DNA from 3 places in the Bacillus sp. 7894-2 genome. Region 2 is predicted to be linked to each of the others. Evidence: riboswitches for the same ligand, from Rfam matches in the RefSeq annotation. Region 2 holds a riboswitch; each other region holds the start of a gene.
The links. Region 2 has a riboswitch for S-adenosylmethionine ahead of CHI10_RS07610 (homoserine dehydrogenase). Riboswitches for the same ligand answer to the same signal wherever they lie in the genome.
Positions count from the first base shown of each region.

Region 1: linked by a shared signal. The riboswitch ahead of CHI10_RS06880 (O-acetylhomoserine aminocarboxypropyltransferase/cysteine synthase family protein) and the one ahead of CHI10_RS07610 (homoserine dehydrogenase) in region 2 are both predicted to bind S-adenosylmethionine.
Region 3: linked by a shared signal. The riboswitch ahead of CHI10_RS06340 (methionine ABC transporter ATP-binding protein) and the one ahead of CHI10_RS07610 (homoserine dehydrogenase) in region 2 are both predicted to bind S-adenosylmethionine.

Region 1 covers NZ_NPDG01000040.1:681-4,905, forward strand. Annotated here, with positions in the region: gene CHI10_RS06870 (thioredoxin family protein) at 1-95, shown strand, start outside; gene CHI10_RS06875 (MFS transporter) at 241-1,512, shown strand; SAM riboswitch class I at 1,731-1,832, shown strand; gene CHI10_RS06880 (O-acetylhomoserine aminocarboxypropyltransferase/cysteine synthase family protein) at 1,918-3,234, shown strand; SAM riboswitch class I at 3,375-3,478, shown strand; gene CHI10_RS06885 (methionine ABC transporter ATP-binding protein) at 3,631-4,225, shown strand, end outside.
Region 2 covers NZ_NPDG01000051.1:8,303-12,527, forward strand. Annotated here, with positions in the region: gene yhbH (sporulation protein YhbH) at 1-429, shown strand, start outside; gene CHI10_RS07600 (general stress protein) at 489-1,097, opposite strand; gene CHI10_RS07605 (NUDIX hydrolase) at 1,300-1,938, shown strand; SAM riboswitch class I at 2,015-2,116, shown strand; gene CHI10_RS07610 (homoserine dehydrogenase) at 2,237-3,448, shown strand; gene CHI10_RS07615 (hypothetical protein) at 3,509-3,703, opposite strand; gene CHI10_RS07620 (CBO0543 family protein) at 3,842-4,225, opposite strand, start outside.
Region 3 covers NZ_NPDG01000035.1:38,448-42,672, forward strand. Annotated here, with positions in the region: gene CHI10_RS06335 (PAS domain-containing sensor histidine kinase) at 1-1,101, opposite strand, end outside; SAM riboswitch class I at 1,283-1,382, shown strand; SAM riboswitch class I at 1,483-1,584, shown strand; gene CHI10_RS06340 (methionine ABC transporter ATP-binding protein) at 1,743-2,774, shown strand; gene CHI10_RS06345 (methionine ABC transporter permease) at 2,764-3,414, shown strand; gene CHI10_RS06350 (MetQ/NlpA family ABC transporter substrate-binding protein) at 3,433-4,225, shown strand, end outside.

The DNA.
Region 1 (4,225 bases), on a different contig from region 2:
GTCTCCTCATCTTCAGAAAAAGAATTTTACATGAAAAATTATATGCTTTCCGATCCGTACCCTATTTATTGGATAAAATCAGAAGCATCGATTAGCAGAAACCAGGAGCAAAGCAGCCTGGTTTTTTGCATGTTTGAAAACGCCTTTTCACTATTCGAAATATATTTACAAATCCATTCCGAAAGAGTATGATACTTAGGGAATCGAAATAAAAATCATACAGTGCAGGAAGGGATCCGCATGGCATATTACAGGGAGTGGGCTGGTCAGTTTAAAGGCTATAACCGCAACATAAAATTGGCTTTTATGGCGAATATTCTTACACAAATTGGTTTTGGGATATTCATGGTCATCTATAATTTCTACATAAGAGAGCTCGGCTACTCAGAAAGTGTTAATGGACAAATCATATCCATGACTGCTCTCGCGACAGCACTGATTCTTGTGCCGGCAGGGATCGCCAGCGACCGAATTGGCAGAAAAAAAGCGATGATGTTTGGTGCAGTTGCAACAGGTGCAGTTATGCTTTTCAGAAGTTTAGTTGACATGCAGGAACTCCTGATTATTTTTGCATTTTTGACCGGGCTGACAACAGCCTTTCTTCAGGTATCCGGCATACCATGGCTGGCTGAAAATTCAAAGGCCGACCAAAGGGTTCATTTATTCAGTATTCATTTTGCTATAATGACGGGCGCAAATGTGATCGGGAACTTAAGCGGTGGCATCTTAACGGATGTATTTTCTTTGTTTACGGATCAGCTCACCAGCATTCGCATTACCCTTCTGATTGGAAGTGTGTTTTTCATAGCCGGCTTATTTCCAATTTTGCGTTTCGCAGAGGTTTCGAAAGATCAACACGATGCAAAGAGCATAAAAGGCTGGTCATTCAAGAATCTCTCAGCTAAAAATGATGGTGTGAAAATTATCGCGATGTTTGCTTTTGCTCAGCTTCTGATTGGAATTGGCGCAGGACTTGTTATTCCGTATCTGAATCTGTACTTCGCTGACCGCTTTGAAGCCTCCAATTCAGCTATTGGCATGATTATTTCATTAGGGCAGGCTGCCACGGCCTTTGCCATGATTATCGGACCGGTTGTGGTAAGAAAAGTGGGAGAGGTTAAAGCCGTTGTGATCCTGCAGCTCATGTCACTTCCTTTCCTGCTTTTAACCGCTTATACTGAAAACCTTTGGCTGGCTGCCATCGGCTTTTTGTTCCGGCAGGCGTTGATGAATGCGGGAAATCCTATACAAATGTCATTGATGATGTCAAAGGTAAATGATTCGATGAAAGGACTGGCAAACTCAGTCAATCAGATGGTGTTCAATCTGGGCTGGGCTGTAATGGGCCCGGTTTCAACAGGAATCGTCATGAGATATGGAGATTATTGGGGATATGCACTCGTATTCACCATTACAGCTTCTTTATACTTGATTGGCTCTCTCTACTTTTTCTTTGTATTCAGAGGCTATAAAAAGACAAAAACTGCAGCCGCCTCTGTGAAAATAGTATGATCTGACATATTTCTCGGGAAATGAAAAGGCAATGCCAATTAAACAGGCATTGCCTTTCGGATTTTGTCGAATGAAAAAATGAAATTTTGACGGAAACTACTTACAGAAAAAAGTTGCTGCTCGAGTCTTTTTTCTGTTTAGGGAAAATTTCATTGCACAATACTTGACCGCTTTTTTAATAGTATGATAATATCATTTTAATATTAATTAACTGAATATTCTTATCAAGAGAGGCGGAGGGACTGGCCCAGCGAAGCCCGGCAACCGGTAAAGTACACGGTGCTAAATCCAGCAGAGCAGAATGCTCTGGAAGATAAGAAGAGTCGATACAGCCCTCTTCTTATGAAGAGGGTTTTTCAGCTTTTCGAAATGAAATACAATCTTTTTTATAGAGGAGAGATAGCGATGACGGACAAACAGAAAAATTACCGTTTTGAAACAATTGGAGTACATGGGGGGCTGAAGCCTGACCCTGTAACTGGCGCGAGAGCGGTTCCGATTTATCAGAATAATGCTTATCAGTTCAAGAATACAGATCACGCTGCAAATCTCTTTGCCCTGAAAGAGCCGGGATATATCTATAGCAGGATACATAATCCCACTGTCAGTGTATTTGAGGAAAGAGTGGCCCTGCTTGAAGGAGGAGTGGGTGCGCTGGCTCTTGCCAGCGGCCAGTCTGCTATTACACTTGCCATTTTAAATATCGCCGAAGCTGGTGATGAAATTGTTGCCGCATCCAATTTATATGGGGGTACTTATAATTTATTTGCAGTTACACTTCCCAAGTATGGAATAAAGGTGAAACTGGTCGATCCAAAGGATCCGGAAAACTTCCGGAGTGCCATTACAGATAAAACAAAGGCTGTCTTCGCCGAAACGATTGGAAACCCGAGCCTGAAAATCCTGGATATTGAAAAGGTTGCCGCAATTGCACACGAAAACGGTGTGCCGCTGATTGTGGATAACACTTTTGCTACACCGTATCTTTGCAGGCCTATAGAACACGGAGCTGACATTGTCATACACTCTGCGACAAAATGGCTGCTTGGTAATGGAACCACAATGGGGGGAGTTATAGTAGACGGCGGAAAATTCGACTGGAATTCTCCTAAGTTTCCAGGCTTTACAGAGCCTGATCCGAGCTACCATGATATTGTCTATAGCGAAGCAATTGGCGAAGCTGCTTATATTATCAAAGCACGGGTACAGCTGTTAAGAGACTTAGGGCCTGCAATGAGTGCGCAAAGTGCATTCCAGTTCACACTGGGTCTTGAAACTCTGCATGTGAGAATGAAGGAGCACGTTGCCAATACCAAAAAGGTAGTGGAATATCTGGATGCCCATCCGGCTGTTAATTGGGTGCTCTATCCAGGTCATGAAGGCCATCCGGACAAAGAATTGGCAGATAAATATTTGCCAAAAGGAGCCGGGGCAGTGGCTGTATTTGGAATTGCTGGCGGAAGAGAGGCTGGAGCCAAGCTGATCAATAGCCTGCAGCTATGGGCACATGTGGCAAATGTCGGGGACGCAAAGAGCCTGATTATTCACCCTGCAAGCACGACTCATCAGCAGCTGGATGAGGAAGGTTTAAAGGCTGCGGGAGTATCGGAGGATCTAATTCGGATTTCGACCGGCATCGAAAATGCAGAAGATTTAATTGAAGACCTGGAACAGGCGATAGAAGCAGCTGCAGGTCTCACATCACTTGCTGCAAAAGTGTGAAGGAAAATTTACCATTCGCTTTTTTCCGAAAGTTTGAAATTTCATCGTTGACACCTTTTTAATGGCTATGATACGATAGCAAACGTAATTATAAAACTGCTTAATTCATTTAAAGTATTAATTGAATATAGAATGTAACGCTCTTATCAAGAGAGGTGGAGGGAAGTGCCCTATGAAGCCCGGCAACCGTCAATTAGTTGAAATGGTGCCAATTCACTCAAAGCATAGCTTTGATAGATGAGAGAAAGGACTAAATCTCTTTATGCCTTTCTGCTCATTTGCAGAAAGGCATTTTTGCTTTTGCGCATGAAAGCCTATGAGGAGTAAAAGATAAGGGAATAAAAGCAGTCTATTAATTATTATCTGTATCTTTCGATAAAAGAGGTGACTATCACGTTGATTACTATAAAAGATGTACAGAAGATATTTTCTTCAAAAAAAGGGCAGGTAAAAGCAGTTGATGATGTAAACCTGGAGGTAAAAGAAGGAGAAATATTCGGTGTTATCGGATATAGCGGTGCAGGTAAAAGTACCTTAATCCGCATGCTGAATGGGCTGGAGCTTCCTACCCATGGCAGTGTTACTGTGGCAGGCAATGAGGTTTCAAAGATAAAGGGAAGCAAGCTGAGAAAAGCTCGTCAGGAAATAAGCATGATTTTCCAGCATTTCAACCTGTTATGGTCAAGAACAGTTAGAGAAAATATAGCATTTCCGCTTGAAATCGCAGGTGTTTCCCGGCAGGAAAGGCTCAAAAGAGTTGACGAGCTCATTAAACTCGTCGGTCTGGAAGGAAGGGAAGATGCCTACCCTTCTCAGCTGAGCGGCGGTCAAAAGCAAAGGGTCGGAATTGCCAGAGCCCTTGCCAACAATCCAAAAGTGCTCCTTTGTGATGAAGCGACATCTGCCCTTGATCCGCAGACAACAGATTCCATTTTGGAGCTGCTTGTAGACATCAATGAACGGCTGGGCTTAACCATTGTTCTTATTACAC
Region 2 (4,225 bases):
GAAACAGTGGAAATTGAATTTATTGCCCACCATACAGAAGCAAAAGTGGTTTCAGAAGAGGACTTTTTCTCAAAAGGAGAAAGCGGTGGAACGATTTGTTCATCTGCCTACCGAAAAGCGCTTGAGTTGATAGATGCCAAGTACGATCCGCGCAAATTTAATATTTATCCTTTCCATTTCTCAGACGGTGATAACCTGACCTCTGATAATGCCCGCTGTGTGAAGCTGGTAGAAGACCTGATGAAAGTGTCCAATATGTTTGGATACGGTGAGGTCAACCAGTACAACCGCCACTCGACTCTGATGTCCGCCTATAAAAATATCAAAAATGATGATTTCCGATATTATATTCTTAAGCAAAAAGCAGATGTATTCCATGCGATGAAAAGCTTTTTCAAACAGGAAGAGGATAAGAAGAAATATGCATAAGAGAGGGAAACCTCTCTTTTTCGTTTCAGCAAAAAGCCCCCATTTTCAGGGGGCTGATGCTATTTAAGCCTGTCTTTTGTATGCACTTCTTCCCGATTTACTTCACTGGTTTTCATCTCTGCTGAAGTATGTGAATGCTGAACACGACTGGGATTCTCGCTGGCACAGCATGTATCAGCGGATTTATCTGCCAGTGTTTTGATATCCGATTCATGGACAACCTCCCGGGCTGAAGCACTCTCCATATATCCTTCAGAGTTTTCGGCAGTGATTCTCTGATTGTCCTGCGTGGAGTTTGGATATTTCCCATAATAGTCAGCGATTAAGACATATTTTCCATCAAAAACCATGCTTGCGTATCGATCCAGGTCATGTTCATCAAATCGTGTACCATCTTTTTTATCGGGATCAATCCCTGAACTTGTGGCCGGATCTTCCCCCATGAAAAGAGCTTTAACAGAATCAAGAAAACGCTGATTGCCCAGCTCCTGGGAACCGACTATTCGCAAGTTCACTCCGTAATTGTCTGCAAAGCTTTCAAGATTTGCGCCATCCTTTGAGACGATCACAAGATTTTCCTTCTGATATCCATTTGACCCTGCACCTTCAATGGCTTCTTTAAGCTCTTGCTGAGTATCGTATCCGCCTATTAATATATTCTTCTTCATATTTTCACTCCCAGTGTAGTATGATATATTTTTATTTCCCTGAATTACTGGCGGAGAAACGTTCTTTTACTTTTGAAGGGCTGGATGCAATAGCCTATAGTCCTGAATCATTATATGGCACAAGCCGTATAAATTAATAAAACGCATAGAATACAGTATGATAAAGATATAATAACTGAATTGCTGCTGGAGGTGGGCAGATATGGAGATTGAGAAACTGGCTAAAAGGTTATGGAACAGAACCCCCATCATTTTGGGGAGTGAGCGATTTTCGAAGTTCGCTATTTTGCTTCCGCTGGTTGAAATCAATAATGAGGTACATGTCCTATTTGAAGTGCGTTCACTAAGAATGAGAAGGCAGCCTGGGGAGGTATGTTTCCCCGGAGGAAGGATAGATCCGGAAGATAGGGATGAAGAACATACAGCCATCCGTGAAACCTCTGAGGAACTCGGTGTGGGCGAAGACAGCATCACAAATGTTTCCCCGCTGGATTACATGATCTCCTTCGGTCAAATTATTTACCCTTATGCAGGCATCATCCAAAACCCGGACAAGATTGTGCCGAACCCTGATGAAGTAGAAGAGGTTTTTACCGTCCCCCTTTCATTTCTGAAAAAAGTACAACCTGAAACATTTCACGTAAATTTTAAAGTTGAGCCTGAAGAAAATTTTCCTTTTGACTTAATCGCCGGAGGTGAAAATTACAATTGGCAGACAAGGAGAGCGGAAGAGGTATTTTACTATTTCCAGGACAAGGTCATCTGGGGGCTGACTGCCAGAATTCTTAAGCATTTTCTTGAGATCATAACAGAAGATTTCAATGAAAGTGAAAACGTCTGAAGAAAATATTTTTCAAAAAAGGTTGACGCAATCCTGATAAATGTTTATGATTCATATAAATTGAATACTTAGAAACTTCTTATCAAGAGAGGCGGAGGGACTGACCCTATGAAGCCTCGGCAACCAGCATTTATGCACGGTGCCAAATTCAGAGGAATACAATTTCCGAAGATAAGAAGGCGGAATGAACGGAATATTAATTCAAACCCCTTCTTGTCTGTAATGGACGGAAGGGGTTTTTTGTTTTGATTGGAATCCACGCTTTAAATTTGGCTATTTTCGTAAGGGGGAATAAATAATGTCAGCGATAACCATCGGGCTATTGGGGTATGGAACTGTTGGAAAAGGAGTATATGAAATAATCAGAAAGCATCAGGGAAGGCTTCAGGCGATACTCGGGAAAGAAGTGAAGGTTTCCGCTATCCTGGTCAAAAATGTGAATAAACATTCTTTGCCTGATGATGATGTGCTGCTAACGGATGACTTTCAGGACATTATTGAGCTTCCAAAGCTTGATGTCGTCATTGATGCCATTGTTGGCAGGGAGCCGGGCTATACGTATCTGCGCCAGGCCATATCGAGAGGATGCCACGTCATTACAGCGAATAAAGAGATGTTTGCATTTCATGGAAGTGAGCTTGCGAGGCTGGCAAAAGAAAAGAATGTATCACTGGGATTTGAAGCAACAGTCGGCGGCGGAATCCCCATCATTCAGACCATCAAACAGCTGCTGAATGCCAACAGGATCGAACGGATTGAAGGAATTTTAAATGGCACATCCAATTTCATTTTGACAAGTATGCGTGAGGAAAACTTATCATTTGACGAAGCATTGAAAATCGCTCAGGAAAAAGGCTATGCAGAAGCCGATCCTAAAAACGATATTGAAGGTTATGACGCGTTTTACAAAGCAGTTGTTTTAAGCGAGCTTGTATTCGGGAAAGCGCCGGAACAGAAGTACTCTGTAAGAGAAGGCATTACTGATATTACGATTGAACAAATCCGGTTGGCTGATTCTCTGGGGCTGAAGTTCAAACATATAGCATCAATCCAGAAGGAAAAAGATTTTGTCCGCTGTACAGTAAAGCCGGTCCTGACAGGAGAATCCCATCCTCTATACAGAGTAGAAGGCGTGCAGAATGCCGTTTCAATCGATGCCGATATTGTCGGGAATATCAGTCTGCAGGGGCCTGGAGCAGGCATGTTCCCGACAGCGAGTGCGATTATTGAAGATTTAATTCATGTGGGCAAATCCGATTTCCCTTCAGCATATGAGGAAGCTGCGGTGGAAGAGAAGGTCCCTGAACAGGAGCTCTGGGTTATACTGGGTAATAATGCTGAAGGATATGAATTCCCTGAGGGAGTTGAAATCGTCAGCAAAGTGTCAGAACAGGCCGTGTTCGTTAAGGGAGCTGCAGAAGCTGTGTCATTAGCCGATAAGAAGGCTTATCAAGTGCTTGGAGATTATGCAGTCACGGCAGGGAAGTATAAACAGGTACAGCCGGTCTGAAAAACAGAAGGGGCAGTCTTTGAGCTGCCCCTCCTGATGTATGTTTAGAGATGGTGGATACTAAGCCTGCTGTTTATTAAATAAAGGATTATTTAATCCGGAATACAGGTCTTTAACATGAACTGTTACTATCTTAGCGCCAATCTGGACATGGACCATATTATCAAAAACAGCTGTTACCAGGCCGTTTAATGAAACATTCGCACCAATATTCAGATCTTTGCCGGGAGATTTAACATTTTTCTTGTTTGCCATCGTAACACCATCCCATTCCAATTTATTGAAACTTATACATAGAATATTGCCTTTTTATAGTAAAATAAACGCTTTAATAAAAAAAGTCCAGTAAAATAGCTTGTTTTTTTATCGACAAATTGTAATGATATTAGACATTTATCTAAAAACAGTTGATGGCACATCAAACTGCTTCCATAGGAAGAGGATGAAAAGAATGGACAGCCCCCATGCTGCAGCTGGCCGCTTGTGGTGCACCCAGAGGATGGTAAACATAACAGCATTAAAAAGAATCGACCATTTTAAATTCCAGCCATTATTGTACTTTATCAAGTTGAATTTAATGTCAACAATCTCATTAACCGTATAGAGAAGGACCCAGCCTGAGATATAAAGCAGTTTCTTAATAAGCTTGCCTGCAGGGAATCTGTATAAATAGATCAAAATGGTTGCCGGATACTTAACAGCCATAATGGAAAAGCTGATATGGGTGTTTGTTAAATTCACTTTCTCATCGATTCCCTGCGGGGCATAAGTCCACAT
Region 3 (4,225 bases), on a different contig from region 2:
TTCACATTTTACAAAGAATTCTCCGGGCGACTGAGTTAATTCGATCAGAATATTTTCCATGACTGCCTGGCTGTTCAATAGAGTAATCACACTTTTTACTACGTTTGTCAGGCATGTTTCTTCTATTTCGGTTATTTGAGGTTTAGCAAGAACGAGCAGGTCATTGACGATGCCTTCAATACGTTCCAGCTCATTTAGAATGACTTCTGCGAAATTGTCTTTATGTTCTTCGTATAATAACTGTGTAAAGCCTTTTATGGCTGTGAGCGGGTTGCGGATTTCATGGGCAATGCCTGCTGCAAGCTGACCTACCACGGAAAGCTTTTCAGCATTCTGCAGCTTTTCTTCTGTCTTCTTTTGTCCGGTTACATCTTTGATAATGATCTGGTAGACCTTTCTGTTCTTGAAAGTGGTTGGAATCAGCTGGACTTCGGCTTTTCTTATTTGTCCGTCAGTCCGGATCAGATTAAGCTCAAAATTCACGCTCAGCTTTGTTTGCAGAAATTCATCGAGGGTGGAATGTTCTGAAGGAGGAATGTAGTCGTGGAGGGAGGTGCCGATCATCTCTTTGATGCTCGTGTACCCGAAGAGCTTCTTCCCTTCATTATTGATATAGGTCCAAATCCCCTTTTGAGTCACCATTCCGATCGTATCCTTGGAGTACTCCACCAGAAAACGGTACTTCTCCTGTGTTTCAAGAATTTCCTCTTCCATGATAATTCTCTGAGTCATATCCCGAATGATGCACATCATTTCTTTATCGTCATTAATGACTGAAAAATTGGCTTCCAGCCACAAATAATGTCCTTCCTTATGCCTGAAACGGAAAGTCACCCGATTATGCGGAAGCTGGTCGAGCTCGGCCAGTGCATCTCTTAGAAGATCCCGGTCATTTGGATGGCAGTATGTGTAAAGGCTGCTCCGGTGAAAATCCTGCGGTGAATACCCCAGTGTCGGCAGGCAGGAAGGGGAGACATATAAAGCAATGCCTTCTTTTGTCACTCTTGCAATCACGTCACTGGAATGCTGAATGGCCAGCTGCAGATTCCTCGCTTCGACTTTGTCCGCGCATAAATCTGCCGGATTCTCGGTCATAATCATTTTGTCCCTCCTTTTTATGAAAAATGACACTTTTCCATTATTATACATGAGTCAGGGTATTAGACACATAGGATTTAACTATCATTTTTTAACCAAATGAAAATATTTAAAAAATTATATTGACTTCCTTTTCTTTAAGATGGTAAAGTAATAAACATATTAAAACCGCATATGAAAAATCTTCTTATCAAGAGAGGTTGAGGGACTGGCCCTATGACACCTCGGCAGCGGACAAAAGTGTACCGTGCCAAATCCAGCAAGCATTGCTTGAAAGATAAGAAGAGGACCATTGATAAATGCTGCCCTCTTCTTTCTTTAGAAGAGGGTTTTTGTTTTATGCGGAAAAATACATCAAGATTCTATTCATAAACATATGAATAATTCTTATCAAGAGAAGCAGAGGGACCTGGCCCAATGAAGCTTCGGCAGCAGGCAGACCGCACTGTGCCAAATCCAGCAGGCAAAAAGCCTGAAAGATAAGGAGGGGACTTTTAAAAAACCTCTTCTGATGGAAGGGGTAAATTTCAGGGCATAATTCTTAGTTTTCATATAGGAATAGTTGTTTAAAAAGCGGTGACAGGTACCTATACCAGTTTATCAAATTGGTATAGGTACCTGTCACACCAGAGGAGAGATGCAACATGATAGAGTTTCAAAATTTAAAGAAGGTCTATGAAAGCGGAGGTCAGCAGGTAGCTGCTCTGGATGGAATAGATTTAAGGATTAACAAGGGTGAGATTTTCGGAGTGATTGGCTTCAGTGGTGCGGGAAAGAGCTCTTTGATCCGCTGTGTCAATTGGCTGGAGAAGCCGACTTCAGGGAAGGTCATTGTCAACGGGCATGATTTGACGGCTTTATCTGTAAAAGAAATTCGTGAAGTGAAAAGAAACATCGGGATGGTCTTTCAGCACTTTAACCTTCTAAACTCGAAAACCGTGTTTGCTAATGTGGCGATGCCGCTTACACTGGCTAAGATCCCTAAGGATGAAATAAAAAAGCGTGTCCATGAACTATTAGAATTCGTGGGGCTTGCCGACAAGGCGAACAGTTATCCGGATCAGCTGTCAGGCGGGCAAAAGCAGCGGATCGGAATTGCCAGGGCGCTGGCAACCCAGCCTTCCATTCTATTATGTGATGAAGCAACTTCAGCTCTGGATCCGCAGACCACCAGCTCGATCCTGCAGCTGCTGAAAAAAATAAATAAAGAATACAACATTACCATTCTGATCATTACCCATGAAATGTCTGTTATCAGGGAGATCTGTGATCGTGTCGCTGTCATTGAGGCAGGAAAAATTATTGAAGAAGGAACCGTCTTCAATGTCTTTTCCTCACCAAAAACTCCAACAGCGAAAAACTTTGTCAGCACGGTTATGAATGATCAAATACCTGACTCCATTAAGCAAGTAATTGAAAAACAGCAGGGGCTTCAAAAGGTATTCAGAATCAACTTTGTCGGAAACTCTGCCGGGCAGCCGCTGCTTTCGCAAGTTGCCAAAAAGTTTAGTATCGATTTCAACGTCCTGTTTGGAAATATTACTGAACTACAGGGAACACCATTTGGCAACCTAATTGTCGAGTTTCAGGGTCCGGACAGTGAAATCAGGCGTGCTATTCAGTACATCAGCCAGGAAAAAGTTTCAATAAAGGAAGTGACATCACGTGCTAGTTAATCAGGAAAAAATCATCGAAGCCTTAATTGAAACAATCCAAATGGTGGCATTCTCATTACTGTTTTCAGCTCTTATCGGACTGCCGCTTGGCATATTGCTTGTCGTGACAAGGAAAGGGCATCTGCTGGAAAACACCGTTGTTTTTAACATCATAAACAGCATTATTAATATTTTTAGATCAGTCCCATTCATCATTTTAATGGTAGCCATCATCCCTATCACCCGGATGATTGTCGGAACATCGATTGGAACTGCTGCAGCCGTAGTGCCGCTCGTCTTTTATGCAGGACCCTACATAGCGAGATTAATAGAGAATTCATTGCTTGAGGTTGATCCGGGAGTCATTGAAGCGGCAGAAGCAATGGGAGCGACGCCGGGACAGATTATCCTTAAATTCCTGATTCCGGAAGCACTCAGTTCGCTGGTATTAGGTTTCACCATTGCCACAATCGGTCTGGTCGGAGCATCAGCCATGGCCGGGGCAGTCGGAGGCGGAGGCCTAGGTGACCTTGCCATTACATATGGCTATCAGCGATTTGATACAACCGTCATGCTGATTACCGTTGCAATCTTAGTGGTCATGGTTCAAGGCCTGCAGTCATTCGGAAATATCTTATCCAAAAAAATCAGAAGAAGATAACTTAGGAGGAAACACATCATGAAAAAACTGTTTTTATCATTCATTATTTTAGCATTGGCTGTGTTCATTGCGGCATGCTCAAGCACAACTGGCGGGGAAGAAACTAAGAAGGTTAAATTGGGTGTCAGCGGATCAGATACACGCATCTGGGACTTTATTGCAGAAAAAGCTGAAAAGGAAGGCATTGAAATTGAGGTTGTGACATTCTCAGATTATGTACAGCCAAATGTCGCCCTCGCAGAAGATGATCTTGACGTGAATGCATTCCAGACAGTCGCTTATTTCGACACTTTTATTAAAGAGCATAATATGGATCTTACACCGATTGCGACAACTGTTTTAGCACCAATGGGTCTTTATTCTGAGAAAGTAAAATCTGTAGAAGACATTCCGGAAGGCGGCAAGATCGCCATTCCAAATGATGCTTCAAATGGCGGTAGAGCCCTTCTTTTACTGGAGGAATCTGGCCTGATCAAATTATCCGAGGACTATGACGGAAATCTGGACTTGAATAAAATCGTTGAAAACAAGAAGAACCTTGAATTTGTAGAAATGGTATCAGCGCAGACGCCGCGTGCCCTTCCGGATGTCTCGGCTTCAGTCATCAATAACGGAATTGCCGTAGACGCCGGCTTTAAGCCAACTAAGGATTCAGTGTTTATTGAAAGCGAAACCGCTACACCTTATGTAAATATCATTGCTGTCAGAACAGAAGACAAGGATAACAAAACGCTTAAGAGAATTGCTGAACTTTACCAGGAAGATGATGTTGCTGATTTCATCACGAAAGAATATGACGGAAGCATGATCC